One region of the Mesorhizobium sp. LjRoot246 genome, then DNA from elsewhere that is predicted to be linked to it. Evidence: riboswitches for the same ligand, from Rfam matches in the RefSeq annotation. Region 1 holds a riboswitch; the other holds the start of a gene.
What was found. Region 1 has a riboswitch for S-adenosylmethionine ahead of ACSQ3L_RS30485 (O-succinylhomoserine sulfhydrylase). Riboswitches for the same ligand answer to the same signal wherever they lie in the genome.

Region 1 (14,946 bases):
GCTTTTGCCAACGCCACCCTGCAGGATCCCGACAATTGGTGGCAGGTGAAGGTCGGGCTGGATTTCCTGGCAAACCGGACATTTCCGACCGTCGATCCGTATTCCCACACTTTTGCCGGCCAGCCATGGATCGCCAAGGAATGGTTGGGGCAGGTACTGCTCGCCCTTGCCTACCAGGCAGGAGGCTGGAACGGGGTGGTCACCCTGATCATCGCCACGATTTCCCTGACGGTTTTCCTGACGGGGTGGTTTCTCAGCACATGGCTAAAGCCGATCCTGGCGATTGCATTGGCCTTCGTCGTGGCCTTCCTGATCGATCCGATCTACACGGCGCGTCCTCATGTCTTCACCTTGCCGATCATCGTCATCTGGACGGCGGTGCTCTTTCGTGCGGCAAGCGAAGAACGGGCGCCGCCCTGGTGGCTGCTTGTGCTGGTTGTGTTGTGGGCGAACCTGCACGCCACCTTCACCTTGAGTTTCGTCATAGCGGCTTTCGCCGGTCTCGATCTGCTGGCGCGCACGGGCCTGTCGAAACCAGTCCTGCTGGCGAAATGGATCGCGTTCGGGCTGGCTTGCCCGCTGGTGAGCCTGATCCATCCCTATGGTGTCCAAGCCATCCTGGCGACCCTCGCCGTGGCCTATGGCAATGAGGCGGTGTCGCTGATCACGGAATGGCGACCGTTCGATGCGCAAGCCTATCCCGTCCAGGAAATTGCGATGCTGCTGGCGTTTTTCGGGCTGCTGGTGTCACCATTGCGAATTGGCTGGGCCAAGGCGTTGTTCATCGTATTCACTTTGCATGTCTATCTCGCCCATGTGCGTTTCATGTATCTGTTCTTCCTCCTGGTCCCCTTGGTGATCGCTATGGAGGCTGCACAGCAATATCCCTTGCTTTCGCTCAACGCATGGTTGGCGGAAAAGCGCGACGGGCTGGAAAAATTCGTCGCCCGGCGGTTTTACGCGATTTGGGCCGTGGCGGCCGTTTTGCTGATTGGTGCGGTCACCGCGCTCGGCAGCGCCCATCAGGTCACGCCGAGCCCGAAGACGTCGGCCAGCGGGGCGCTGGCATTCGCCGAAAGCCATCATCTGTCCGGCAACGTGCTGAATTCCTACAATTTCGGCGGCACGCTGATCTTCCACGGGATCAAGACCTATATCGACGGGCGGACGGACCAACTGTTCCTGGGCGGTTTCACAAAAAGCGAGGATGAGACGGGACACAGCGGTGGCAAGCCGCTGCTCGAGGCCCAGTTGAAGAAGTATGCGATAGGCTGGGCGCTGCTGTCAGCCGACGACAACCGCATTCCCTTCTTCGAGCAACTGGGCTGGAAGCGGGCTTATGCGGACGACTACGCCGTGATCTATTTGCCCGGCGCCTGATCCGAGCGAATTTCGCAAACGTTCGGAACCTTCGATTTACGCCTTGACACCCATGTTGCAGCGCAGCAAATTGGGTGGCCGAGGGACACGCCCGTGACATCGACGAGCCAGGATTTTTCGCATGACCGGTGGCATAGCCGCATGAGCACTGTGTCCGCCGCACGGATATTGGCAGTCGCGACATGCGAGCCGGCCGGATGAATTACCGGCGCGACATCGATGGCCTGCGGGCCGTTGCGGTGCTGCCCGTCGTACTCTACCATTTCGGCGTGTCCGCCATTCCTGGCGGCTTCACTGGCGTCGACATTTTCTTCGTCATATCGGGCTACCTGATTAGCGGCAGCCTGCTCGACGATCTTGAGCGGGGCCAGTTCTCGATCGGCCGCTTCTATTGGCGCCGCGCACGGCGCATCCTACCGGCGCTGACCTTCGTCATCCTGCTCGCGAGCATTGCCGCCTGGTTCATCCTTCTGCCGTCGGATCTCCACGAATTCAGCCTCAGTGCGATCGCCGCCTCGACCTTCTGCTCGAACATCTATTTCTGGAAAACGACGAACTATTTCTCCATCGACGCCGAGCTGCGGCCGCTGCTGCACACATGGTCGCTTTCGGTGGAAGAGCAATATTATATCTTCGCGCCGATCCTCCTTTATCTGATCTACCGATATGCCTCGAAGCGCTGGTTGACGGTACTTTTGCCGCTGGCCGTCGGCAGTTTTGCCCTGGCGGTGATAGCAACCTCACTGGCACCGACGGCAGGCTTCTATCTCTTGCCGACACGCATGTGGGAACTGGCGCTGGGCGCCATGCTGATGCTGCGGAAGCCTCCGGTCCTTGCCAACCGGCTGGCGATGGACCTGATCGGCCTCGCCGGCTTTGCCTTGATTGCGTTTGGCTTTTTGACGATTTCGCAGAGCGATCCCTTTCCCGGCTACAATGCCCTGTTCCCCTGCATCGGAACGGCCCTGCTGATCTATGCTGGCCAGGATAACGCGGACAGGCCGGCGCCTGTCGCGACCCGCGTGCTTCGGTTGGCGCCGCTGGTCTGGGTCGGCCTCGTTTCCTATTCGCTTTACCTCGTTCACTGGCCGATCAACTCGTTCGTCCACTATCTCTCGCTGAAGGCCATCGGCGTGCCGACGATCGTCGCGATGACGGTGGCCAGTTTCGCCCTGGCGGCATTTTCCTGGAAATATGTCGAGCAGCCCTTCCGCCAGAAACGTGCCTTCACCGCCCCGCTGCCCATCTTCGCCTTTTCGGCGACGGCGATCGCGCTGCTGTGCGCCGGCGGTTTGGCCGGCGCGCTGAGCAACGGTTTTCCGCAACGGTTCCCGGATTTCTCGACCGAACGGATCCGGGTCGGCGACTGGCGCAACGGCGTTTGTTTCAACGAAGGCGGGACCCGCATCGAAGACTGGAACCTCGCCGACTGCACCCGTACAACGGGCTTTGCCACCAATGTGCTGCTGTGGGGCGATTCCTTCGCCGCCCATTATGTTTCGGGACTTGAGCCCAACGCCCAGAAAATTCAGGCCAATGTCATCCAGTACACCTATGCCGGCTGTCCGCCCGACCTGACCTATTTTTCCTATGCCCGGCCTGCCTGTACCCGCTTCAACGAACGGGCGTTGTCGATTATCCACGACGCCAACATCCAGGCGGTGATCCTGAGCGGCCGATGGACCGACTACCAGGCCAGAGGCTTCGGCGGCCTGCAGAAGACGATCGACCGGCTTCGCGAGATGGGGGTCAAGGTCTATACCGTCGGCCAGTCTCCGGAATTCATCGCCGACGTCCAGAAGATCGCTTTCTTCGCGAAACGGGAGCATGTTGGAACCACATCCTGGCCGATGGCCATGGATCCGGACATCAACGCGCGGGTGCTGCCGTTCACCAAAGGGGCCGATTTCATAGATCCGCTGACGTATCTGTGCGACCCGGCCGGTTGTTCATACGCCGACGCCAAGACCAAGCAATTCCTCTACTTCGACTATGGCCACTTCTCTTCCGCCGGCGCGACGCTGGCCATCTCGAAATACTGGCCAAGCTTCGCCGCCAGCAACAAGGTCGCGAAGGCAAAACAGCAATTCACGGTCGCGGGCGCGCCGTGATCCGCGGTACGACCGCGTCGTGCAAGAACGGACCGCTTTGCGATTGCCCGAAGGCTAACCCTCATGGTAACGAGGGCATGCGCGGGTATGATGTAATGGTAGCTTGTCAGCTTCCCAAGCTGAACGCGCGGGTTCGATTCCCGCTACCCGCTCCAGCTAGCCCCACCCGCTGCAACAATCATCCTACTTCCCTCAGAATGAAATCATGCAGCATCTTGGCGGCCGGCGACAACGCGCGGTTCCTCACCGTGATCAGGCTGTAGGGCCTGACCTCGATATCGAATTCGGTCTGGACGACGTCGATGGCGCCGGCCAGCCCGTCCGGATTCTGGATGAATTTCGCCACCTGGACCGAGACCGGCGCAATGGCATCGGACTGGGCAACCATGACCAGGGTCAGCAGCAGAGAGCTGGTGTTGAGGATGCGGTCCGGCAAGGCGATGTTGCGGTTGAGGAAATTGCTCTCCATCGCCTGGCGCAAGGGCGAGCCGCCCGACTGGAAGACCCAGTCATAGGCGGCGGTCTCTTCCAGTCGCACCGCATTGCCCTTGGTGAGCGGATGGCCTCGTCGCACGATCAGGCAGGCCTTCTCGACGCCGATGACGCGCGACTCGAACAGCCGCGGATTGAGATCGTCGGGAATGCGCGCGATGATGAAATCATGGCGGGTGGCGATCAACTCGCGCGCCAGCACGTTGGAGGTCTCGACCTGCATGGTGATCTCGATGCGCGGATGGATGCGGCGGATTTCGCGAATCGCCGGCACCACCAGCTCGATTGCCGGTGCGGTCACCGCGCCCAGGAACACCGAACCGCCCTTGCCTGCCTTGAGCTCGGAAATCTCGCGGTCGACCTCGCGCATCTCCAGCAGGATCGAGCGCGCGCGCCTGGCCAACGCCTTGCCGTAGGGTGTCAAGGTGATGCCGCGCGGCAGCCTCTCGCACAGCTTGACCTCGAGGACCGCCTCCATCTCGCTGATCATGCGCGAGGCCGCCGGCTGCGAAATGTTCATGACCTGAGCCGCGGCGCTGACCCGGCCATGGTCGTCGAGCGCGACGATCATGCGCATGTGGCGCAAACTGAGACCGCTGCGCAGCAGGGTTTCACCATCGCCCGGCGTCTCTCTGTAACCGCCTGAAATCGCAATCGGATTCCCCAATGCCGCCATCGCTTTTCTTCGCCTCCGCTCGTCGCCGGTCGACCTTCGCGGCAGCCCGTCACGCCTCGATACCATATACCAGTCATGATATAGCAACCATCAAAGATCGCATTTGACAGTTATGGCAAAGAGCCACACCCTCCGCGCGTTCCGAGACGTGACGGTCGCTGACGAGAAAAATCGTATCGATTGAAATCAGGCTCGGGACCATGGGAGGATACCGGAGATCGATATGACGGCAGCAGTGCCTTGGCACTTCTGCACGATTGCGCGGCCCGCGACCCCCGGGGTGCCGCGTCCATCAAACAGGGAGAGTTAAAGTGAAAATCATCAAGACACTGGCCGCCGTCGCGGCCCTTGGCATCGCTGCCATGACCTACTCGGCGCAGGCAGCCGACAAAGGCCTCGTCGGCGTGCTGATGCCGACCAAGACCTCGCAGCGCTGGATCAACGACGGCGACGCCGTCAAGTCCCAGCTCGAGGCTCTCGGCTACACCGTCGACCTGCAATATGCGCAGGACGACATCCCCAATCAGCTCAGCCAGCTGGAAAACGAAATCACCAAGGGTCCGAAGGCGCTGATCATCGCTTCGATCGACGGCACCACCCTGTCGGACGCGCTGCAGAAGTCCGCTGACGCCGGCGTCGTCGTCGTCGCCTATGACCGCCTGATCAAGAAGACCGCCAATGTCGACTACTACACCACCTTCGACAATTTCGGCGTCGGCGTGATCCAGGCGAATTCCCTGGTCAAGGGCCTCAAGGAGCGTTTCCCGAACACCAAGCCGTGGAACGTCGAACTGTTCGGCGGCTCGCCCGACGACAACAACGCCTTCTTCTTCTACAATGGCGCGATCTCCGTCCTGCAGCCGCTGATCGACGACGGCTCGATCAAGATCAAGTCCGGCCAGACCGGCATGGACAAGGTCGGCACGCTGCGCTGGCTCGCCGCCACCGCCCAGGCGCGCATGGACAACCTGCTGTCGGCCAACTATTCGGACGGCAGCCGCGTCGATGGCGTTCTGTCGCCCTATGATGGCCTGTCGCGCGGCATCACCGCCTCGCTGCGCGCCGTCGGTTACGGCACGGACGCACAGCCCTGGCCGATCGTGACCGGCCAGGACGCCGAGACCGCCTCGGTCAAGCTGATCATCTCGGGCGAGCAGTACTCGACCGTGTTCAAGGACACCCGCGAACTGGCCAAGGCCACCGTCGAACTCGTCGACAAGGTGCTCTCGGGCGGCAAGCCGGACGGCCTCGATGAAAAGACCTACAACAACGACGTCAAGGTCGTCCCCTCGATCCTTTTGACGCCACATGACGTCGACAAGTCGAACTACCAGGCACTGGTGGTCGACTCCGGCTACATCAAGGCCGACGAACTGAAGTAACCCCGGTTACAAAGTCAGGGGTCCTGCGCAACGCAGGACCCCTTTTCGTTCACCAGCGAGCCCGGTATTGTTTGCCGACCTCGCCGGCAGTGTTTGCCGACCTCTCAAGGAGCGGTAGTTCCCATGGCTTCGACGATTTTGGAGATGCGCGACATCACCAAGACGTTTCCCGGCGTGAAGGCGCTGTCGAACGTCAACCTCAGCGTCGAGGAAGGCGAGATCCATGCCGTGGTCGGCGAGAACGGCGCCGGCAAGTCGACGCTGATGAAGGTGCTGTCGGGCGTCTACCCCACGGGCACCTATGACGGCCAGATCATCTTTAACGGCCAGGAATGCCACTTCAAAGGCATCCATGACAGCGAACACAAGGGCATCGTCATCATCCACCAGGAGCTTGCTCTGGTGCCGATGCTGTCGATCGCCGAGAACATTTTCCTCGGCAACGAACACGCGAAATTCGGCGTCATCGACTGGGACGCCAACGAGACGCGCACCAGCGCGCTGTTGAAGAAGGTGGGCCTCAAGGAGGACCCCAAGACGCTGATCACCAATATCGGCGTCGGCAAGCAGCAGCTGGTCGAAATCGCCAAGGCGCTAAGCAAGGAAGTGAAACTGCTGATCCTCGACGAGCCGACGGCATCGCTCAGCGAAAAGGACAGCCAGGCGCTGCTCGACCTTCTGCTTGAATTCAAGCGGCAAGGCATGACCTCGATCCTGATCTCGCACAAGCTCAACGAGGTGAACCGGGTCGCCGACAAGGTCACGGTGATCCGCGACGGACGCACCATCGAGACGCTGGCCAAGAAAGACATCTCGGAAGACCGCATCATCACTTCGATGGTCGGCCGCTCACTCGACGACCGCTATCCGCCGCGCGAGCCTGATATCGGCGAGGTGGTGTTCGAAGTGAAGAATTGGTCGGTCTATCACCCGCTCCACGCCGAACGGCAGGTGATCAAGGGCATCGATATCAATGTCCGCAAGGGCGAAGTTGTGGGCATTGCCGGGCTGATGGGCGCCGGCCGCACCGAATTCGCCATGAGCCTGTTTGGCCGCTCCTATGGCCGCCGCATCAGCGGCGAGGTGCTGCTCAAGGGCAAACCAGTCGATGTCTCCTCGGTGAGCCGAGCGGTAGAACACGGCATCGCCTACGTGACCGAGGATCGCAAGACCTACGGCCTCAACCTGATCGACCATATCAAGCACAACATCACGCTGGCCAATCTTAGCGGCGTGTCGCGCCACAGCGTGATCGACGACATGCGCGAACTCGCCGTAGCCAACGACTATCGCAAAAAGACCAATATCCGCGCTTCCAGCGTCTATCAGATGACCGGCAATCTTTCCGGTGGCAACCAGCAGAAGGTGGTGCTGTCGAAATGGCTGTTCGCCGACCCGGAAGTGCTGATCCTCGACGAGCCTACACGCGGCATCGATGTCGGCGCCAAGTATGAAATCTACACGATCATCGCCCGGCTCGCCGCCGAAGGTAAGGCGATCGTCGTCATCTCGTCGGAAATGCCAGAACTGCTCGGCATCACCGACCGCATCTACGTCATGAACGAAGGGCGCATCGTTGGCGAAATGCCCGCGGCGGACGCAAGCCAGGAAAAAATAATGCGCGCCATCGTTCGTGGAGAAGGAAAAGCAGCATGAGCACCGATAGCGCCCCCGCCCCGCAGAGCAACGTTGCCGAAGACGTGCCGCAGCGTCCACGCATCGCCGTCTCCGCGCTGACGACGAACCTGCGCGAATACGGCCTGATACTGGCGCTGATCGCCATCATGGTGTTCTTCCAGTTCACCACGTCGGGAACGCTGTTCAAGCCGGTGAACCTGAGCAATCTGGTGCAGCAGAACTCGTTCATCATCGTGATGGCGCTCGGCATGCTGCTGGTCATCGTCTCCGGCCATATCGACCTCAGCGTCGGCTCCGTTGCCGGCTTCATCGGCGCACTGGCGGCGATGATGATGGTGATCTGGCCGCTTGGTCCGCTCAGCAATCCGCTGGTGGTGTCGATCATCTGCCTCATCGTCGGAGGCGCGATCGGCGCGGCGCAAGGCTACTGGATCGCCTATCACCGAATACCGAGCTTCATCGTCACGCTGGCCGGCATGCTGATCTTCCGCGGCATCTGCCAGGCGCTGTTGGGCGGCGGATCCTCGGTTGGGCCGCTTCCGGACGGTTTCAAGGCTCTCAGCTCCGGCTTCATCCCTGACGTCATCGGGCCACTGACGCTTATCCCGCCAACAGTGAACGCGGCCGGCAAGACCATCATAGGCAGCGGCCTGACGCTGCACATGACGACGATCGTGCTGGGTCTGATCGCTGTTTTGGCCTATGCCTATTTCGGGCTGCGGACGCGGCGCAAACGCGAACGCCATGGCTATGAGGCCGAGCCCTTTGCCCTGTTCGTCGTCAAGACGCTGGTCGGCAGCGCGCTGGCGCTGTTCCTGGTCTACCAGTTCGCCAGCTACCGAGGCCTGCCGGTGGTGCTGCTCGTCATGGGCGTGCTGATCTCGCTGTTCGTCTTCGTCACCAAGCGCATGACCATCGGCCGCCGCATCTATGCAATGGGCGGCAACGCCAAGGCCGCGCAGCTGTCGGGCATCAAGACCGAACGGCTGACGCTGATGGTGTTCGTCAACATGGGTGTGCTGTCGGCGCTTGGCGGCCTGATCATCGCGGCCCGTCTCGGACAGGCAGTGCCCGCCGCGGGTCTCGGCAGCGAGCTCGACGTCATCGCCGCCGTCTTCATCGGCGGCGCCTCGGCCATGGGCGGTGTCGGTCAGGTCATCGGCGCGGTGGTCGGCGGTTTCATCATGGGCGTGATGAACAACGGCATGTCGATCATGGGTGTCAATGTCGACTGGCAGCAGGTGGTCAAAGGCCTGGTGCTGCTCGGCGCCGTGATCTTCGACGTCTACAACAAGAACAAGGCTTGAACAGGCTTAGGCGAGGCAAGCAGGAGGCATACGATCGCGGTGCTGCCGGCCACCCGCCGGTAACAGAAGTCCCCTGAGGGACCAGGCCCGCGGGCGCAATCCGAACGGAGAATTTCAACCGTGGCATGGACGAGGTCCCGGCCGCGCTAGGCAAGGTTTGCCGTTTGGCAGCCCTGCCAAGGCAAATGAGAGAGGATTCATCATGCTGATCTCCCAGATCCTTGACGACGCCGAGACCATCCGCGTCGTCGCCCGCAATGGCGGAAAGACCCGGATCATCAATGGCGCCCGCAGCGTCTATTCGCTGGCGATGGAGGCCGCGCGCACCGGCGTCGGCCTCGTCGCGCTGATCGAACGCAAGGGGCTCGGCGAGACGATCGATCTCGACGCCGCCTACAAGAAGGGGCGGTTGCTATCGCCCATCAACCACCCTGATCCGGCGCATCTGCATCTGACGGGTACCGGGCTGACGCATCTGGGTTCGGCCGCGACGCGCGATTCCATGCACAAGAAGCTCAGCGCCGACGGCGAGGAACAGCTGACCGATTCCATGAAGATGTTCCGTATGGGGCTAGAGGGCGGCAAGCCGGCGAAAGGTCAGATCGGCGTGCAGCCGGAATGGTTCTACAAGGGCAACGGCACGATGGCAGTGGCGCCAGGTGCCGCACTCCTGTCACCGGCCTTCGCCAAGGACGCCGGCGAAGAGCCTGAGGTGGCCGGCATCTATGTCATCGGCGACGACGGCGCGCCATTCCGCGTCGGCTTCACGCTGTCGAACGAGTTTTCCGACCACGTCACCGAGCGCGTGAACTATCTGTTCCTCGCTCATTCCAAGCTGCGCAACGCTTCGTTCGGGCCGGAAATCCTGATCGGCGACCTGCCGTCCGACATCCGCGGCACCTCGCGCATCGTGCGCGACAGCCAGGTGCTGTGGGAAAAGCCGTTCCTGTCGGGTGAAGCGAACATGTCGCACACCATCGCCAATCTCGAACATCACCATTTCAAGTATGCGGCCTTCCGCCAGCCGGGCGACGTGCATGTGCACATGTTCGGCACGGCGACGCTGTCCTTCGCCGACGGCATCAAGACCGAAGCCGGCGATTTGTTCGAGATCGAAGCCAAGGATTTCGGCCTGCCGCTGCGCAATCCGCTCGAGATCGAGCAGCCGGTGCAGGTGGCGGTGAAGGCGCTGTGAGGGCGGATTTTTCCTTCTCCCCCTTGTGGGAGAAGGTGGATTGGCGCGTAGCGCCGAGACGGTTGAGGGGTGTTCCAGCGGAGTGAGACGTTGGCGTTCCCTGGAACACCCCTCATCCGTCGCCTTCGGCGACACCTTCTCCCACAAGGGGAGAAGGGAAGAAGCGCCCAACCTCAATAGATATCGAAATCGAAATACTTGGCCTGGATCTTCTTGTAGGTGCCGTCGGCGACGATGGCGTCGATGGCCGCGTTTAGCTTGTCGCGCAGGGCCGTGTCTTCCAGGCGAACGGCAATTCCGGCTTGCGTCTCAGTACCCTTGACGTCGCCAACCAGCTTGCAGCAGCCGTCGCTTGCCTTCTTCAACCAGTCCATCAGCACGAACTTGTCCGAGATCACGGCGTCGAGACGGCCGTTGGTCAGGTCGGTGATCGCCTCTTCCTGGGTCGGGTAGAGTTTGGCCTCCGCGCCCGCCTTGCCATATTCATTCTGGGCATAGTCGGCCTGCGTGGTCGAGGCCTGGGCGCCGACCGTCTTGCCGGCCAGGGCCGACGGTTCGGTCGAGGTGAGATCGCTGTCCTTCGGCGCCACCAGAGCGAGCGGTGTCGTATAGTACTTGTTGGTGAAGGCGACCTGCTTCTTGCGCTCCTCGGTGATGCTCATCGAGGCGATGATGGCGTCGAATTTCTTGGCCTGCAAAGCGGGGATGATGCCGTCCCAGTCCTGGGTGACGATTTCGCACTCGACCTTCATCTGCGCGCACAGCGCGTTGGCGATGTCGATGTCGAAGCCTTCGACCTTGCCGTCAGCTGTAATGGTGTTGAACGGCGGATAGGCGCCCTCGGTGCCGATCTTGATTTTCTCCGCTGCCTGCGCCGACAAAGAGCCGGCCGCCACCACCAGCATGGCAGCGCTCGCTGTCGATACGATCCATCTTGAAATCTGCATATTCTTGGTTCCCCTTGAACGCCGCCAGCCTGACGGACGGCAAGGCAGCCAAGCATGGCGAGCCAGCGCAGGCAAGTATTTTGCCTGGTGGTAATAGGCGCTCAGCGCGCGGGGCGGAAATGCTTGGACAGCTTCAGGCCCTGCGCCTGGTAGTTGGAGCCGAGATCGATGCCGTAGAGCGCCTGCGGCCGCTTCAGCATATGCTCGTAGACCAGCCGGCCGACGATTTGGCCATGGTCGAGGATGAACGGCACTTCATGGCTGCGCACTTCCAGCACCGCCCGGCTACCGGTGCCGCCGGACGCGGAGTGGCCGAAGCCCGGATCGAAGAAGCCGGCGTAGTGGACGCGGAACTCGCCGACCAGCGGATCGAAGGGCGTCATCTCGGCGGCGTAGAAGGGCGGCACATGCACCGCCTCCTGGCTGACGAGGATATAGAATTCATCAGGGTCGAGCACCAGTTCGCCGGCGCCGCTCTTGTGGATCGGCTCCCAGAAGTCGACGACCTCCTGTGCCGCACGCTTGTCGACATCGACGAGGCCGGTGTGATGCTTGCCGCGATAGCCGACCAGCCCGTTTTGATCGCCGTTGAGGTCGATAGACAGCGCGATGCCGCCGCCGGAAATGTTGGGCGGTTCGGTGGCGACCAGCGTCTGCGCGCGATGCAGGTCGTGCAGCTCGGCTTCCGAGAGCAGCGCATTGCCGGTGCGGAAACGGATCTGCGACAGACGCGAGCCGGTGCGCACGACGATCGGGAAGGTGCGCGGGCTGACCTCCAGATAGAGCGGCCCGTGATAGCCGGCGGCGATCTTGTCGAACTCGTGGCCGCGATCGGTCATGACGCGCGTGAAGATGTCGAGCCGTCCGGTCGAGCTTTTCGGATTCGCCGAGGCCGAAATACCCGCCGGCAATGCCAGGCTTTCGAGCAGCGGCACGATATAGACGCAGCCGGTTTCCAGCACAGCGCCCTCGGCCAGATTGATCTCGTGCAGCTTCAGCCGGTCGAGCTTTTCCGAAACCTTGTGGTTGGGACCCGGCAGGAAGGAGGCACGCACCCGCCAGGCCTTGTCGCCGAGCCTTAGATCAAGACTGGCCGGCTGGATCTGATCGGCATCGAGCGCACGCGCCGACTTCAGCGCGCCGGACTGGAACAGCGCCGATATGTCCTGGTCGGGAAGAATGCCTGTCTGCCGCAAGGCTCCACTCCTAGACAAGACGATTTTCTTGTCGCAGGTTCTTGTCGCAAAACCGTGGAACACTTTTGCGGAACCTGCTTGGTACAAACCTCTTAATGAAGCCGGCAATTGACGCAAGCGCGGTGCGGGTCTAAAGGGTCGTTATCCCGTGGTGATTTGGCCGGTCGGCTTGCAGCCACGTTAAACAAGTCGCTAAAGGACCGTCGGGCCGCAAGGCCGTATGGACCGGTTGCGACTTTCGCGGCCGGTTTTTTTTGTGTCTGGAAGAAGAGCGATGAGCACCAAGAAGCGCAACTGGAAGCCTCAGACGGCACTCGTGCACAGCGGAACGCTGCGTTCCGGTTTCGGCGAAACGTCGGAAGCGATTTACCTCACCCAGGGCTATGTCTACGAAACGGCGCAGGCCGCCGAAGCCCGTTTCAAGGGCGAAGAACCGGGCTTCATCTATTCGCGCTACGCCAATCCGACCGTCGACATGTTCGAGAAACGCATGTGCGCGCTCGAAGGTGCGGAAGACGCGCGCGCCACCGCCTCCGGCATGGCCGCGGTGACGGCTGCCCTTCTGTGCAGTGCCAAGGCCGGCGACCATATCGTGGCGGCGCGCGCGCTGTTCGGCTCCTGCCGCTGGGTGGTCGAGACGCTGGCGCCGAGATACGGCATCGAGGCGACGCTGGTCGACGGCACCGACATCGCCAACTGGGAAAAGGCGGTCAAGCCGAACACCAAGCTGTTCTTCCTGGAGAGCCCGACCAATCCGACGCTGGAAGTGGTCGATATCGCCGCTGTCGCCTCGCTTGCCAATTCGATCGGCGCCAGGCTGGTCGTCGACAATGTCTTCGCCACGCCCCTGCAGCAGAAGCCCTTGCAGCTCGGCGCGCATATCGTCGTCTATTCGGCGACCAAGCACATAGACGGCCAGGGGCGCTGTCTCGGCGGCGTCATCCTGTCGGACAAGAAGTGGATCGACGAGAACCTGCACGACTATTTCCGCCATACCGGTCCGAGCCTGTCGCCCTTCAACGCCTGGACGCTGCTGAAGGGCCTGGAGACGCTGCCGCTGCGCGTGCGCCAGCAGACGGAAAGCGCAGGCAAGATCGCGGATTTCCTGGCCGAGCGGCCGGAAATCGCCCGCGTCATCTATCCCGGCCGTGCCGACCACCCGCAGGCCGATATCGTCAAGAAGCAGATGGCGGGCGGCTCGACGCTGATCTGCCTCGACGTCAAGGGCGGCAAACAGGCGGCCTTCGCCCTGCAGAACGCGCTCGACATCGTGCTGATTTCCAACAACCTCGGCGATGCCAAGAGCCTGATCACCCACCCGGCGACGACGACGCACAAGAATCTGAGCGACGAGGCACGCGCCGAACTCGGCATCGGGCCGGGCACGCTCAGGCTGTCGGTTGGCTTGGAAGACACCGACGATCTGCTTGAAGATATCGCGCAGGCGCTGAAGGCCAGATAAGAGGGCTGTCGTTTCAGGCGCCAGACGGCGTCTCTTCCAGTTCGGCCGTCTTGGTGCCGATGGTCATCGCATTGCCGCGCCAGTCGACGGCGCCACCGAGCCAGCCGCGCGCCCACATCGCCGGCAGGATCAGGTCGCGCGCCATGATCGCGGCGATTATGCGTGGCGACAGGTACCAACCTTTGGACCAGGCCAGGGCGCATTCCGGAAGATAGAAGGCCGCCAGCACGGCGATGGCGGTTGCCCAGAGGCCAATGCCGGCGCTTGCCGCAGCAAGCAGCGCAAGCGCCAGCGGCACCACCGCGCCAGTCAGGATTTCGGGTGCGAAGAACAGCGGGAAGGTGACGCGACGCAGGCGCGCCCAGCGGGCCTGACGTGACCAGATCTCGTCAAACCTGCGCCGCCCGAGCGGCTGCTCGAAGGGCGCGGAAACGAGATTGACGCGCAAGCCGAGGCCGTTGACCAGCTTGGTCGCGGCGGCGTCCTCGGCGATCTCGGCGGCCAGCGCGCGGATGCCGCCACTGGCGTCGAGCATCGGCTTGTTCCAGAGCATGCTCTTGCCCTGGGCAAAGCCGAGGCCAAGCGCCTCGCCGGCATATTGCCAGCGCGCCTGCAGCGTGTTGAGGAAGGCGCATTCGACCTCGGCCCAGAAGCCTGCCGGTCGCGAGCCGATCGGGGTCGAACAGACAAGGCCGGTTTCGGGCCGCCATGCGGCCATTAGGTGCTGGACGTAGTCTCTCGGCATCAGCACGTTGGAATCGGCCAGGATGACCCAATCGTGGCGCGCCGCTTCCCAGCCCTTGACGCAATTGTTGAGTTTCGGATTGGCGCTGACGCGGTCGTCGCCGACAAGCAGCCGGGCCGCCACCTTCGGAAACAGGACAATCGCCCTGTTTATCAATTTGACTACCGGATCGTCGGCATGGGCGACGCAGAAAATCAGCTCGTAGCGCGGCCAATCGAGCGAGAAGGCGCGCTCCAGCGTCTCCTGTGTGAATGGTTCGACGCCGCGCGACGGTACGATGATCGACACCGCTTGCTGCTTGCCGGCCGGCGGCGCGATGGTGCGGCGCCGTTTCAGACGCGAAGCGGCAAGCAGGATGCTGGCGAGATTTGAGAGAATGAGAGCGATCGAAAGCGAGGCGGCTATGAGAGTGAGT
Region 2 (14,946 bases), 4.6 Mb from region 1:
ATCACGGCGGCGTTTCATGATGCGGTTCCACAATGTGCTGGAACGCGCCGGCCGGCGGCTGTGGCCGATCTTTTCCGGGGTCATCGTCGTCGAGGCGCAGAAGCGGCTCTATCAAGGCGTGCCGGTCGCCCAGCGCGCCTCGCGCCGCGTCTTCGTGCCGGTGCTATCACCGCATGGCGCCACCCGGCTTGGCCGTTGCAAGGAGGCCGGGGACACCAAGCCATCGGTTGCGCAGGTGACGGCTTCGTGATCACGGCACGAGTGCCTGCGGTCTTTTTCCCGCCTATCTGTCGTAGGTGGACTGACAGCCCATCTGGCAGTCCATTTGAACGACGGACGCCTTCAAGTCTCCCCAACCGGTTTCAGCACTGAACGCAAGGACCTTGGCTATGGCTGATCAACCGGACAATGCCGCCGCTATTCAGCCGGTTGCCGTGGCGGTCGAAGCAAGCAGCCTGAGCGATCAGGTGGCGACGATCCGGCGGGCGCTGGCGGGATCGCCGGTTCGCAAGTGGTTGCTGTGGACATCGGTCGGCATCATGGCCGTGATCATCGCGACGTCGATCGGCCAGGTTCTGCTCAACCGATGGAATCAGCCTTTCTACGATGCGCTCGCCCGCCGCGACATGGCGGCCTTCCTGCACCAGCTTCTCGTCTTTGCGGCAATAGCCGGTGGACTTCTGGTGCTCAATGTTGGCCAGACCTGGCTCAATCAGATGATCAGGCTCAAGCTGCGCGAGGCGCTGACGCTGGACCTGATCGACCAGTGGATGCGGCCGGCGCGCGCCTTTCGGCTGGCCAATGCAGGCGCCATCGGCGTCAATCCGGACCAGCGCATGCAGCAGGACGCCGCACATCTTTCCGACCTGTCGACCGATCTCGGCGTCGGCCTGTTGCAGTCGTGCATCCTGCTCGTGTCCTTCGTCGGCGTGCTGTGGGAGCTGTCCTCCGGCTTCGTGTTCCACATTGGCGGGACCTCGCTGGCCCTACCGGGCTACATGGTCTGGGCCGCCATCCTCTATGCCGGCACTGCCTCATGGCTGAGTTGGCTGGTCGGGCGCCCGCTCATCCGCCTAAACAGCGATCGCTACACGCGCGAGGCCGAGTTGCGCTCCTCGATGGTGCGCGTCAACGAGAATGTCGATGCCATTGCGTTGTATCGTGGCGAGGCCGACGCCAGGCGACGGCTTGAACTCGACCTCCGCACGGTGCTGGGCGCCATGCGGCGCATCTACAGCGCCCAGATCAACCTGTCCTGGGTGACCGATACCTATGGCTGGATCACTGTCGTGGCACCCATCCTGGTCGCCTCGCCGGTTTATTTCGCAGGCGACATCAGCTTTGGCGGGCTGATGATGGCGGTCGGTGCCTTCAATCAGGTCCACTCGTCCCTGCGCTGGTTTATCAACAACATCGGCGGCATTGCCGATTGGCGCGCCACGCTGATGCGCGTCGCCGATTTCCGCATCGCGCTCAATGAAACCGACGTGCTGCACGACACGGAAAAGCGCATCGCCTTCGGCGAAAACGCCAATGGCAACCTGACTTTCGAGAAGCTTGAAGTCGCCTCGCCGGAGGGTTGCGCCCGGCTTGCCGACCAGCATGTCGAAATCCGCCCCGGCGAGCGCGTCATGATCACCGGTGATCCGGGCGCTGGCAAGACGCTGTTCTTCCGCGCTCTTGCCGGACTGTGGCCGTGGGGAAGCGGACGGATCGGACTGCCGGCGGGAGAAACCCCCATGTTCGTGCCGCGCGTTCCTTATTTCCCGACCGGTACATTGCGCGAGGTCCTCGATCACTCGGACGGACCTGCGCCGGCGAGCGATGCCGACATTTCTGCGGTGCTTGCCGAGGTCGGTCTGGAGCGGCTGTCGTCGTCGCTCGACCGCACCCGGCGCTGGGACCACGAGCTGGGCGATGACGAGCAACGTTCGCTGGCCTTCGCCAGGCTTGCCCTGCGGCAGCCGAAATGGGTGATCATCGACGAAGCCCTGGATGCGTTCGACGGCCCGTCGCTAAGACGGGTGCTGTCGATGCTCGGGAAGCGCTTGCCGGGGACCGCGATCCTCAACATCGGCCGCGGCCAGCACAACAGTCACTTCTTTCCGCGCGCGTTGACGATCGTCAAGGATTCCGGTGCGCCGGCTCTGAAGCCCGCCCGCGTCAGGGCCGGCGCGATAGAACCGCCGCCAGTCGCAGCTCGCCACAATACATAGGCCGCTGTTCGGATTGCCGGTGCAAAGCTTTATTTTGCCGTGATCGCGAGGGAAGCTCGTCGGGAGAAACAACCTGGCGATGGCCATGCTTGATGCTGTGCGCCTGCTTGCCTGTCTTGTCTGTGCCCAGGCTGCTCCCGCCGCCTCGCCGCCGGACGCGCTTGCCGTCGACGTCGAGCTGGTGCTGGCGGTCGACATTTCGCTGTCGATGGATGAGAAGGAGTTCGCCCTGCAGCGCGCCGGTTATGTCGAGGCGTTGCGGCATCCGGACTTTATCAAGGCTGTCCGTGCCGGCGCCACGGGACGCATCGCGCTCACTTATTTCGAATGGGCCGGCACGGTGCGCGACGACGCGATCATCGGCTGGCAGATCATCGACAGTGCAGAGAGCGCCAACAGCTTCGCCGACAAGGTCGCGGCCCGACCGTTCCGGAGCTTCCGCGGCACCTCGATTTCCGGAGCGCTGGCGTTTGGCACCGAGCTTTTCGATCGCACTTCCTTCGAGGGCGAACGCAGCGTCATCGATATTTCGGGTGACGGTCCGAACAATATCGGGCCGCCTGTCACCGCGACGCGTGATGCGGCGACCGCAAAAGGCATCGTCGTCAATGGCCTGCCGATCTTGATCAGCCCGTCGCCCACCTTCAGTCATCTCGATCAATATTATGCGCAGTGCGTGACCGGAGGCCCCGGTTCCTTCGTGCTGCCGATCTATCAGGCCGCCGAATTCTCGACGGCAATCCGGCGCAAGCTGATCCTTGAAGTAAGCGGCATTCAAAACGCCGGGATCATCCCCGTCGACGCGACCATGCCGATAGACTGTCTGCAAGGCGAGCGGGACAGGCGATTCCTATCGGATCCCTATTTTCCCGAACTTGACCGGTAGGCTTGGCCGATTTGCGTACTAGGCGGAGGCGCCCGCCCTACTGGGTAACATGTACCCCATTACCTCAGACGTAATCGCTTTGAGATCAGTGTTTCGGCAGATTGCCCTTAGGAGGCCCGGTCGGCTTCGATCCAAAGGGAGTACAATCATGACCGCTTACGCCGTTGCCCATATGCGCCAAGCCACGATGGGTCCGCAGATCGTCGAGTACCTGCACAAGATCGATGCTACGCTGAAACCTTTCGGCGGCCGTTTTCTGGTTCATGGCGGCGATGTGGAGGTGATCGAGAACAGCTGGCCGGGCCATCTGATCATAATCGAATTCCCCGACAGGCAGCATGTGCATGGCTGGTACAATTCACCAGCCTACCAGGCGATATTGGAGCTGCGTACGGACAATTCGGAGGCCGACGTGGTGTTCGCCGACGGCGTCGAACATCCGCACAAGGCGACGGATGTTCTGGGATAGCTTGCGGCTCACCGCTTCAATAAGAAAACCGCCTGCTGGCCGAAAAAATTCCAGAACCACCACGGCATCGACAACCCGATCCTCTGGCCATTGGCATCGAGCGCGGTTGCCTTTTCGACGGTGGCGCCGAGCTCGTCGCACAGATTGACGAAATCGCGGATGGTGCAGAAGTGGATGTTGGGCGTGTCGTACCAGGAATAGGGCAGATCCTTGGTCACCGGCATGCGGCCGTTGAGGAACAGCGACAGACGCACCCGCCAATGGCCGAAATTGGGGAAGGAGACTATGGCGCGGTTGCCGATCCTGAGCAGTTCGTCGAGCACCAGCTTCGGGTTGCGGGTTGCCTGCAGCGTCTGCGACAGGACGACGAAATCAAAACCCTTGTCGGGGTAGAATTCGAGGTCCTTGTCGGCATCGCCCTGGATGACCGAGAGGCCGCGCGCCACGCATTCGTTGACGCCGCGCTGCGACAGCTCAAGTCCACGGCCGTCGACCTGCTTGGTGTCCTGCAAGAGCTCGAGCAGTGAGCCGTCGCCCGAACCGACATCGAGCACGCGCGACTGCGGCGGGATGAGGTTGGCGACTACCTCGAGGTCGACGCGCTGGCTGCCGTTGACGCTCATGATGTCGCCTCCTGTGTGGCGCACGATCCCGGACGGACAAGTCTGAAATTTTCTGGGGTCATGCGCTCAGCCCTCTCGCCCGGGCGGCCGAGCCGATGAAGCCGTTGATGGCGGCAAACAATTCCGGCTCGTCGAGCAGGAAGGCGTCATGGCCGCGATCGGTCTCGATTTCGACGAAGGACACCGACGCGCCGGCAGCGTTCAGCGCATGCACGATCGAGCGGCTCTCCTCGGTCGGAAACAGCCAATCCGACGTGAAGGACACCAGGCAGAAACGGGTTTTCGTGCCGGCAAAGGCATCGGCCAAGCGGCCGCCATGGTCGGCGGCGAGGTCGAAATAGTCCATCGACCGCGTCATGTAGAGGTAGGAATTGGCATCGAAGCGGTCGACGAAGGTCATGCCCTGGTGGCGCAGATAGCTTTCGATCTGAAAGTCGGCGTCGAAGCCGAAGGTCAACGCTTCGCGGTCCTGCAGATTGCGGCCGAATTTCCGGTGCAGGGCGGCTTCCGACAGATAGGTGATGTGAGCGGCCATGCGCGCCACCGCCAAGCCCTTTTCCGGGCGTCTGCCGTGCTCGAAATATTTGCCGCCATGCCAGTCCGGATCGGCCATGACGGCTTGCCGGCCGACCTCGTGGAAGGCAATGTTCTGCGAGGAATGGCGTGCGCCGGTGGCGATCGGCAACGCCGAGAAGACGCGCTCCGGATAGCTCGACGCCCATTCCAGCACCTGCATGCCGCCCATCGAGCCGCCGAGCACGCAGAACAGCTTTTCGATGCCGAAATGGTCGATCAGCATCTGCTGCGCCCGCACCATGTCGCGGATGGTGATGATAGGCAGGTCGAGCCCATAGGGCTTGCCGGTGGCGGGATTGGTCGAGGCGGGGCCGGTGGAGCCGAGACAACCGCCGATGACGTTGGAGCAGATGACGAAGAAGCGGCTGGTGTCGATGATTTTGCCGGGGCCGATCAGCACTTCCCACCAGCCGGGCTTGCCGGTCACAGGATTGGTGCTGGCGACGTGCTGGTCTCCCGTCAGCGCGTGGCAGACCAGGATCGCGTTGGAGCGGGCATCGTTCAGCGTGCCGTAGGTCTGGTAGGCGATCTGGAACGGCGACAGCAGTGTGCCGGCGTCCAGCTTGAGCGGCTTGTCGGAGCCAAAACGCAAAACCGGGCTCGACGGCTGGTCGGCCTCGTTGTTGGGTTTGCGGGCGCGCAGAACGGCCATGACATCCATCTCACTTTGAATCCACGCACCGTGCTTTTCGAAAATCGATGCCAATGTGGGTGCCCGGCCGGCGCGGACAAAAAAACCGGCATTGCAGTCGCAAAGCCGGTTACAGGATGCAAACGGCCCTTTAGCAAGTTGTTTAACGTGGCTGCAAGCCGACCGGCCAAATCACCACGGAAGTTCGCACCTCTTCTAGGGCCGTGGCGCGCCTGCGTCAACGGCCAGCCTTGGTCCGGAGATTGTCACCTCTCGACATTGCGGGCCACGGCTTGTATTTCCGCTGCGGCTTCCCTCAGGAAGCGTTCTCGACGGATTTTGCGACATGAGCCAGACACCGGACAAGGCACGTCCAACCCCGCGCGCGGGCATCATGGACATCGACGCCTATGTGCCGGGCAAGAGCACGGCGCCTGCGGGCGTCGCCAAGGTCTACAAGCTGTCCTCGAACGAGAATCCGCTTGGTCCATCGCCGAAGGCGATCGAAGCCGCGCGCGAGATCGCCGGCAAGCTCGACATCTATCCCGACGGCACTGCAAGGCGGCTGCGCGAAGCGATCGCCGAGGTGCATGGCCTCAATCCGCAGAACATTATCTGTTCCAATGGTTCCGACGAGATCCTCGGCCTGCTGGCGCAGACCTATCTGGCGCCCGGCGACGAGGCTATCATCACCGAACACGCCTTCATGGTCTACAAGATCTACATCCAGTCGGCGGGTGCCGTTCCGGTGACGATCAAGGAGAAAGACGAGCGCGCCGATATCGACGCAATCCTGGCCGCCGTCACGCCGCGCACGAAGATTGTGTTCCTGGCCAATCCCAACAACCCGACCGGCACCTATGTGCCGTTCCAGGAGGTGCGCCGGCTGCATGCCGCCCTGCCCAGGCACGTGCTTCTGGTGCTCGACGCGGCCTATGCCGAATATGTTCGCCGCAACGACTACGAAGCCGGCATCGAGCTGGTCGGCAGCGCCGAGAACGTGGTGATGACTCGTACCTTCTCCAAGATCGGCCTCGGCGGGGCGCGGATCGGCTGGATGTATGCGCCAATGCATATCGTCGACGCCATCAACCGTGTGCGTGGTCCCTTCAACGTCAATGCAACGGCGATCGAGGCCGGCATCGCCGCGATCCGCGACCGCGCCCATGTCGAGCGCAGCGTGGCGCACAACGAGACCTGGCTGGCCTGGCTGAGCGAGGAGTTCACAAAGCTTGGGCTGAGAGTGACGCCCAGCGTCGGCAATTTCATCCTCATTCACTTTCCCAACGATCAGAAACATTCCGCAGCGGCGGCGGACGACTATCTGACGGCGCGCGGCTATATATTGCGGCGCGTTTCCGGCTACGGCTTTCCCAACGCGCTGCGCATGACCGTCGGCACTGAAGAGGCCAATCGCGGCGTTGTCGCCGCTCTCACGACATTCCTGAAAAGCTAGAACACCATGACATCACCGATGTTTGAAAAGATCGCGCTGGTCGGCATCGGCCTGATCGGCTCGTCACTGGCCCGCGTCATCCGCCGCGAGGGTCTGGCCCGTCACGTTGCCATCTCGACACGCAGTGCCGCGACGCTGGCGCGGGCTGAGGAGCTGGGGCTGGGCGATAGCTACACCACCGATGCGAGGGAAGCGGTCCGCGATGCCGATCTGGTCATCGTCTCGGTGCCGGTCGGCTCGTCCGGCGCGGTGGCCGAGGAAGTCTCGCCGGCGCTGAAGCCGGGCGCGATCCTCACCGATGTCGGCTCGACCAAGGCGTCTGTGATCGCGCAGATGCAGCCTTATGTGCCAGCCGGCGTCCATTTCATTCCCGGCCACCCACTGGCCGGCACGGAAAAATCCGGCCCGGATGCCGGTTTTGCCGACCTGTTCGACAATCGCTGGTGCATATTCACGCCGGTGCCCGACACCGACCCGGAGGCGCTGGAGAGGCTTTCGGAATTCTGGCGCCGCTGCGGCGCCAACATCGACACCATGGACCCGCAGCATCACGATATGACGCTGGCTATCGTCTCGCACCTGCCGCACATTATCGCCTACAACATCGTCGGCACCGCCGACGATCTGCAGTCGGTGACCAAGTCCGAAGTGATCAAATATTCGGCTTCCGGTTTTCGCGACTTCACCCGCCTTGCCGCCTCCGACCCGACCATGTGGCGCGACGTGTGCCTGCACAACAAGGATGCCATCCTCGAAATGCTGGCGCGGTTCTCGGAAGATCTGGCGTCGTTGCAACGCGCGATCCGCTGGGGCGACGGCGAAAAACTCTTCGACCTGTTCACCCGGACGCGGGCCGTGCGCCGCTCGATCATCGAGGCCGGCCAGGACATCGACGTGCCCGATTTCGGCCGCCAGGCTGTCGAACATCCGGTGAAGAGCTAAACTGTTTCAGGCAGGCCAGGTCGCCGCGATCATCGCCAGCGTCTCGGCACGGTCCGGCGCGCCCAGCCTGCCGCCGAAGCGCAGGCATTTGAGCGCGGCGGCTGCACTGGCAAAGCGCAAAGCCTGCTCGACCGGCATGGCTTCCGCCAGCCCGACAGCGAAGGCGCCATGAAAGACGTCGCCGGCGGCCAGTGTGTCGACTGCCTTGATCCTTGGCGCCTCGACATGGCGCACACAGCCTGCGCGACGGTCGTGCCACCAACTGCCCGCCGCGCCGCCGGTCACCGCGACAAATGCGTCGGTGCGGCTGGCGAGATCCGCGCAAGCCGTTTCCGGATCGAGCGCCTGGCCGCAGACGATGCGCGCCGCCGGCTCCGAAGCGACGATGTGCGTGGCGAGCGGCAACAGCTGTTCCAGGACCTCCAGCGGCGCGGTGTCGGCATCGAGGATCGCCGGACGGCCGAGGGCGCGGGCCGCATTGAGGGCGAGTGCCGCCGCACCTGGCCAACGGACATCGACCAGTACGGCGTCGAATGCGATGAGGTCGGCGACCGGCAAGGCTTCGGGATCGGCCTGGGCAAGCCTGTCGTAGAACGGCACGATGATGCGCTCGCCATGCGCGTCGACCAGGATCGAGGCCAGCGCCGAGCGGGCGCCTCTCACGCGGCGCACAAAGCTGCAATCGACGCCTTCGGCCTCGATGCCGGCGATAAGCTGGTCGGCGACGGCATCGTCGCCGGCGCTCGCCCACAGCGACACCTCGGCGCCCAGGCGATGCGCGGCGCAGGCAGCACTCGTGGCCATCCCCGAGGCGATCTGGACGCCGTCGGAGGCGATGAATTTGCCCTGATGCACGGGCAGTGTCTCGACACGCAGGATGGTGTCCAGCGTCAGTGCGCCAACACTCAGCAGCTTCACGGGTCTTGCCATAATGGAGCTATTCCACCGGCTTGATCTTGCCCAGCGGAATGAAGCCGAGCGAGGCCTTGCCCTTGACCACCTTCAGCGGCATCGATGGTTCGTTGCCGAGCACCGCCAGGGCAGAAAAACCCTGCTCGATCTGGTTTTTCTGCTCGGGTATGGCGGTGCCGAGGATGGCCGCCACCGCCTTCGGGTCCTGCAGCCTGATCATCAGATCCGCGTTGACCAGGCCTTCGGCATCGACCGACAGAGGTCCCGAAACCGTGATACGCGCGGTCCCAGACGAAAGGTCGAGGTTGCGGATTTCGATCGCCTGGCCGCGCAGGCTCTTCACTTGCGTGCCGATCAGCGCGACGCCGTTCTTCAGCGTGACGTCGCCGCTGGCATCGAGCGCCGGCAGCACGCGCCCGCCGATCGCCTCAGGGTCGATCTCGAGATCGCCAAAACTGCCGACATAGTCGATATCCGCCCCATTCGGCTGCAACTTGCCGGTGGCCTTGCCGGCGCTGAAGAGTTGCACCGGATCGGTATCGTCGGCCGGATCGGTCTGGCCGGACAGGCCCTCGGCCTGCAGCGACATCTGCCGCGGCAGCGGCCACCACAATTTGAAATTGGCCTGCAGATTGTCCCAATCGATCCACAGCGGCATCATGTCCGGAACCGAGGTTCTGAGCGGACCGCGCAGATTGGCGACCGGTGACAGGGGCTGGATGATCTGGGCGGCTGCGTTGAAGCTGCCGGCCGAGGCTGCAATGTTCCTGGCATCGTCCTCATAGGCCAGGTTGTCGCAGGAGACGGTAAAGCTCAGGGGATAACCGCTGACCTGGAGATTGGCGCAGCTGGCCTCGACGCCATTCTTGTTGAGCGTGGCGACCGCCTTGTCGGCTTCGTTCCTGACCCGGTCAGCCAGATAGAACCAGCCGCCGCTGTAGATAGCAAACAGCACGACGATGAACGCGGCAAGCCAGAACAGGCGGCGACGGCTACTCGGCTGGCGTTCGTCACTTGACGTCATGCTTTGGCTCTCGTTAACGCATGGATGTTGCGGACGGACAGTCGATTCCGCCAACGATAGGTAGACAGAGACGAATAGTTAGACGGGACGGGCGGAAAAAACACCGGTCCCCGGTGCGGTGTTGGCATCTTTTGCAATCAGGCGCGGCGATATGGGCGATTTTTGGGTGTTTGGCTATGGTTCGCTGATCTGGCGACCGGGTTTCGCGCATATCGAGACGCAGCGCGCCCGCCTGCATGGCTACCGCCGGTCGCTCTGCGTCTATTCCTTCGTGCATCGCGGCACGCGCGAGCGACCGGGACTGGTGCTCGGCCTCGACCGTGGCGGCTCCTGCGTCGGCCTGGCGTTCCGCGTTCCCGGCGACTTGCGCGACGAGGTCATCGCCTATCTGCGCGAGCGCGAACTCGTCACCAATGTCTATCTCGAACGCATGCTCAAAATTCGCCTCGACGGCGGCGGCACGGTCGACGCGGTGGCTTACATCGTCGACCGCCAGCACGAGCAATATGCCGGCGCGCTCGATGCGGCGGAGGCAGCGGCCGTGGTGCGCGGCGCGGTCGGTCAATCCGGCATCAACGAGGATTATGTGATGAGCACGCTGGAGCATCTTGAGGCGCTGGGCATTCGCGACCACTGGTTGGAGAATGTGGCAAGGTTGGTCGCGCCTTTGTGAAGCTGGCTCTGCGGAAAAAGGCGGCCAGGCCTTTGACCTCGATCAGGCAAGACCTAGGTTAGGCTCCAAACCTCAGCCTGCGGGCGCCATTTGCCCGCCCCAATCATCCCGGAGATCCGCCTTGCAGAAACGTCGTCTCGGTCGCACCGACCTGTCCATCGCGCCGCTGGTTCTGGGCGGCAATGTCTTCGGCTGGACCGCCGACGAGAAAACCTGCTTCGACCTGCTCGACCGCTTCGTCGGCGCCGGCTTCAATGCAGTCGATACGGCGGACTCCTATTCGCGCTGGGTCTCCGGCCACGAGGGCGGTGAATCGGAAACCATCATCGGCAAATGGATGAAAGACCGTGGCAATCGTGACAAGGTCGTGGTGATCACCAAGGTTGGTTCGGATATGGGGCAGGGGCACAAGGATCTGTCCGCGGCCTACATCGAAAAGGCCGTCGACACATCGCTGAGGCGGCTGCAGACCGACACCATCGACCTCTATCTGTCGCACTGGCCGGACCCGACGACGCCCTATGAGGAAACCCTCGGCGCCTACCAGAAGCTGCTCGCCAAGGGCAAGATCCGTTATGCCGGCTGCTCGAACCTCGATGCCGCCCAGTTGCGTGCCGCACTCGATGTGGCGAGCCTGCGCAGCCTGCCGCGCTACGAGGTGCTGCAGCCGGAATACAATCTCTATGACCGCTCGTCCTTTGACGGCCCGCTGCGCGATCTGTGCGTGGCCGAGGACATCGGCGTCATCACCTATTTCAGCCTGGCCAAGGGCTTTCTCAGCGGCAAATACCGCAGCGAGGCCGATCTTGGCCAAAGCCCGCGCGGCGGTGGGGTGAAAGACTACCTCAATGTGCGCGGCATGCACATCCTTGCGGCACTGGATGCGGTGTCGGCCAGGCATTCGGCCAAGCAGGCGGAGGTGGCGCTTGCCTGGGTGATTGCGCGGCCCGGCGTCACCGCGCCGATTGCCAGCGCCACGAAGCCCGAGCAGATGGACAGCCTGATCAGGGCGGCGTCGCTGAAGCTGACCGCCGCCGACATGGCCGAACTCGACAAAGCGAGCGGCTGAGCGGCGGCCGCTCCTCGCACGAACGTCCAAGACGCCCATCTTGTCCTGCCATACCGTCGCTACGCACGGGGGCAGGACAGAGGGTGCAATGACTGAGCCGCTTCTTTCGCAGCCGGATCTTTGGCGCCAACTGCTCGCGCTGGTGCTTGTCGCCACGGTCGTCATGGGCAGCCCAGGGCCGACGACGATAAGCGTTACCGCCGTCGGGGCGGCCTTTGGGCTGCGCCCCTCGCTGCGCTATACCTACGGTATCGTCATGGGTACTATCGCTGTGCTGCTGGTAGTGGCAACCGGGGTGGTGGCGGTGTTTGCCTCGATGCCGAAGCTGGCGCCGCTGCTGGCCGTCGCTTCCGCGGCCTACATCCTCTATCTCGCCTTCAAGATAGCCACGGCGCCACCCCTGGCGGCACGCACCGGCGAGGCTTCGCGTCCAACATGGCTGGCTGGGTTTCTCCTGGCGGTTGCCAACCCAAAGGCCTATGTGGCGATCGCCGCCGTGTTCGCCGGTGCTTCGTCAAAACAGGGTGCAGTCGAGCTTGGTTTATGGCTGAAGCTGACGGTTCTGGCGCTGATGATCGTCGCCATCCATGCCGTGTGGCTTATCGCGGGGACAGCGTTCGCGCGCTTCCTGCGCCGGCCGGCGGCCTCGCGGATCATCAATCTGGTCTTTGCCGCGACGCTGGTGTTGACCACCGCGCTAGCCATGTTCGGCTGAAAATTGCCCCACAACCTCCGCTCAGGCTTTCGCTCCGAGCTCCCGCAATCGCTTCACCGCCGTTGGCGGCAGGGCCGGCGGATTGGGCGCCCGGGACGCCTCGATGAGCAACTGATCGCAGGCAGCCTCCGTCTCGCCGATCAGCCGCGCCATGAATTCATCCTTGCCTAGGCCAGGCGGGATCGGCGGCAGAAACCGCGCCTTGATCGTGCCAGGGTAACGCAGGAATTTCCGGCGCGGCCAATAGAGGCCGGCGACATGAGCGACCGGCACCACCGGAACGCCAAGCTGCGCATAGATTTCGACGATGCCGTATTTGTAGGCCGGCTCGTCACCCGGCGCGCGTCTTGTACCTTCGGGGTAGATGATGAGCTGGCGGGGATTGCGCGCCATCTCTTCCTTGGTCGCGGCGACCACCGCCTTCAGCGCTTTCGAGCGGCTGCCGCGGTGAACCGGGATCATCCGCATCTTCATGATGTACCAGCCGAAGAACGGGATCCAGGTCAGCTCGCGCTTGAGGATGTAGAGCGGATCCTGAAGGAAGGGGAAGAAGGCGATGGCGTCCCAGAACGACTGGTGCTTCGGCGCCAGGATGAAGGAGCCCTCGGGCAGGTTTTCCTGGCCGGTGATCTCGTTCTTCGTTCCGGCGATCTTGTCACAGAGCCACATCGAGGTGCGCGACCAGAATTTCGGCACGAACCAGGCGCGGTGCCGGGGCGACAGGAAATAGTAGGGGGTCCAGAGGATCATCTGGACGATCAGGTTGACGTAGAAGACGAAATTGAACGTCAGCGATCTGAAATAGAGCATGGGGAGGCCCGGTGAGGAGGTGAGCGTTCGTTACACCAAGCAGGCGCAAAAAGGAAACGGTACAGTGCGGCTCATCTACCAGGTCGCCTGCGCCAGACGTTCCCTGAGGCGCGGGCCGGCAAAGTCCAGGAAGGCGCGCAGTTTCACTGGCAGCCGGCCCTGGCCGGCATGCACCAGGTTTACCGGCCAAGGTTCAGGTTCGAAATCCCTGAGCACGGGCTGCAATGTCCCTGAGCGTACAGCGGCGACGATCTGGTAGGAGAGCACGCGCGTCATCCCGACACCTTCGGTCGCTGCATCAATCGCTGCCTCGGCGGTGTTGACCCGGAGCCTGGAACGGACAGGGACAGGCACGTCAGCTTTGTCCACCGCGAAGGTCCATGTGGCGAGCGAGCCAAGGCCCTCAAAGGTGATGCAGCTATGCGTTTCAAGGTCTTTCGGGGTTTTCGGCGCCCCGTGCTCGGCCAGATACGCCGGACTTGCGCAGACGACATGCTTGATCGAACCGATCCTGGTCGCGACCATCCGCGAGTCCGGCAACCGGCCGATGCGGATGGCGAGGTCGATATGGTCCTCGGCCAATTGGACTATCCTGTCGCCGAGCGTCAGGCGGATATCCACCCGCGGGTACGCGGCGAGGAAGGCCGTGACGACCGGCAGCACGTGAAGGCGGCCGAAAACGATCGGCGCGGTGATGATCAGCTCACCTGTCGGTGCGCTGTACTCGCTGCCGGCGGTCCGCTCGGCCTCTCCGACGTCCTCCAGGATGCGACGGCAGGCGGCAAGGTAGGCGTGGCCCGCATCGGTCAGCGTCAGGCGCCGTGTCGACCGGTTCAACAAGCGTGTCTTGAGATGCCGTTCCAGCTCGGAGACCTTGCGGCTGACGGTCGCAAGCGGAGTGCTCAGACGACGCGCAGCAGCGGAAAGGCTGCCGGACTCCGCTGCCGCGACGAAAAGGGACATGGCTTCGAGGCGATCCATGGTTTTTCCAGAAATTGGAAGGATGGATTGCAATCATGGCATCTACATCCGCAAGATGGAAGGATGCATATCAGCGGGGCAAATCCAAAGGAGTTCTCATGCCCCGCATCGCCACGCCTTCGTCCGTCGCCACCGCTCCCGCAGCCGCGCAGCCCATGCTGCAGGCCGTGGAAAAACAGCTCGGTGTCGTGCCGAACCTGTTTCGGATGGTCGCCAACAGTCCAGCCGCGCTCGAAGGCTATCTCGGGATGTCGGGTGCGCTGGCCAAGGGCCGGCTGCCGGCGCCGACGCGCGAGCGCATCGCGCTGGCGGTCGCCGAGATCAATGGCTGCAGTTATTGTCTTTCCGCGCACAGCTACCTAGGCAAGAATCTCGCCAAGCTCGACGACGCCGAGATGATCGCCAACCGCCATGGCGGTTCCATGGATCCCAAGGCGGCCGCGGCGGTGCGTTTTGCCGCCAAGGTTGCGCAAAGCCGCGGGCATGTCGCCGATGAAGACCTCGCCGCTGTAAGGCTGGCGGGCTATGATGACGGGCAGATCATCGAGATCGTTCAGCACGTCGCGCTGAATGTCTGGACCAACTATATCAACGAGGTTGCCCGGACCGAGATCGATTTTCCGGTTGTTTCCACCCGCGAAGCTGCATGAATGCGGACAGGGCCGGTGGTGTCCGCCGGCCCGTCCTTCATGCCGCAGAGGAACCCCATGTCTGAAAGCCGCCCGCCGCTTCCGCCCTTCACCGCCGAGACCGCAGCGCGGAAGGCGCGCATGGCCGAGGATGCATGGAATTCGCGCGATCCGGCTCGCATTGCGCTCGCCTACACAACGGACAGCCGCTGGCGCAACCGCGCCGAATTCCTGCAAGGGCGCGATGCCATCCAGGCCTTCCTGACGCGCAAATGGAGCAGGGAACTCGACTACCGGCTGATCAAGGAGGTCTGGGCCTTCCACGGCAATCGCA

Region 2: linked by a shared signal. The riboswitch ahead of metX (homoserine O-acetyltransferase MetX) and the one ahead of ACSQ3L_RS30485 (O-succinylhomoserine sulfhydrylase) in region 1 are both predicted to bind S-adenosylmethionine.

The regions. Positions count from the first base shown of each region.
Region 1 is NZ_CAXUSN020000001.1:6,288,323-6,303,268, forward strand. It holds gene ACSQ3L_RS30435 (hypothetical protein) at 1-1,380, shown strand, start outside; gene ACSQ3L_RS30440 (acyltransferase family protein) at 1,578-3,491, shown strand; tRNA gene ACSQ3L_RS30445 (tRNA-Gly) at 3,573-3,646, shown strand; gene ACSQ3L_RS30450 (LysR family transcriptional regulator) at 3,670-4,659, opposite strand; gene chvE (multiple monosaccharide ABC transporter substrate-binding protein) at 4,971-6,041, shown strand; gene mmsA (multiple monosaccharide ABC transporter ATP-binding protein) at 6,165-7,697, shown strand; gene mmsB (multiple monosaccharide ABC transporter permease) at 7,694-8,986, shown strand; gene araD1 (AraD1 family protein) at 9,189-10,181, shown strand; gene ACSQ3L_RS30475 (ABC transporter substrate-binding protein) at 10,355-11,128, opposite strand; gene ACSQ3L_RS30480 (2'-deoxycytidine 5'-triphosphate deaminase) at 11,230-12,324, opposite strand; SAM riboswitch at 12,463-12,540, shown strand; gene ACSQ3L_RS30485 (O-succinylhomoserine sulfhydrylase) at 12,599-13,786, shown strand; gene ACSQ3L_RS30490 (ceramide glucosyltransferase) at 13,800-14,946, opposite strand, start outside.
Region 2 is NZ_CAXUSN020000001.1:1,706,694-1,721,639, forward strand. It holds gene ACSQ3L_RS08180 (class I SAM-dependent methyltransferase) at 1-250, shown strand, start outside; gene ACSQ3L_RS08185 (ABC transporter ATP-binding protein/permease) at 390-2,216, shown strand; gene ACSQ3L_RS08190 (DUF1194 domain-containing protein) at 2,302-3,102, shown strand; gene ACSQ3L_RS08195 (DUF1330 domain-containing protein) at 3,251-3,571, shown strand; gene metW (methionine biosynthesis protein MetW) at 3,580-4,194, opposite strand; gene metX (homoserine O-acetyltransferase MetX) at 4,253-5,422, opposite strand; SAM riboswitch at 5,533-5,610, opposite strand; gene hisC (histidinol-phosphate transaminase) at 5,748-6,857, shown strand; gene ACSQ3L_RS08215 (prephenate/arogenate dehydrogenase family protein) at 6,864-7,799, shown strand; gene ACSQ3L_RS08220 (sugar kinase) at 7,806-8,729, opposite strand; gene ACSQ3L_RS08225 (DUF2125 domain-containing protein) at 8,737-9,735, opposite strand; gene ACSQ3L_RS08230 (gamma-glutamylcyclotransferase) at 9,887-10,408, shown strand; gene ACSQ3L_RS08235 (aldo/keto reductase) at 10,530-11,477, shown strand; gene ACSQ3L_RS08240 (LysE family translocator) at 11,566-12,192, shown strand; gene ACSQ3L_RS08245 (lysophospholipid acyltransferase family protein) at 12,214-13,002, opposite strand; gene ACSQ3L_RS08250 (LysR family transcriptional regulator) at 13,078-13,983, opposite strand; gene ACSQ3L_RS08255 (carboxymuconolactone decarboxylase family protein) at 14,082-14,633, shown strand; gene ACSQ3L_RS08260 (DUF1348 family protein) at 14,691-14,946, shown strand, end outside.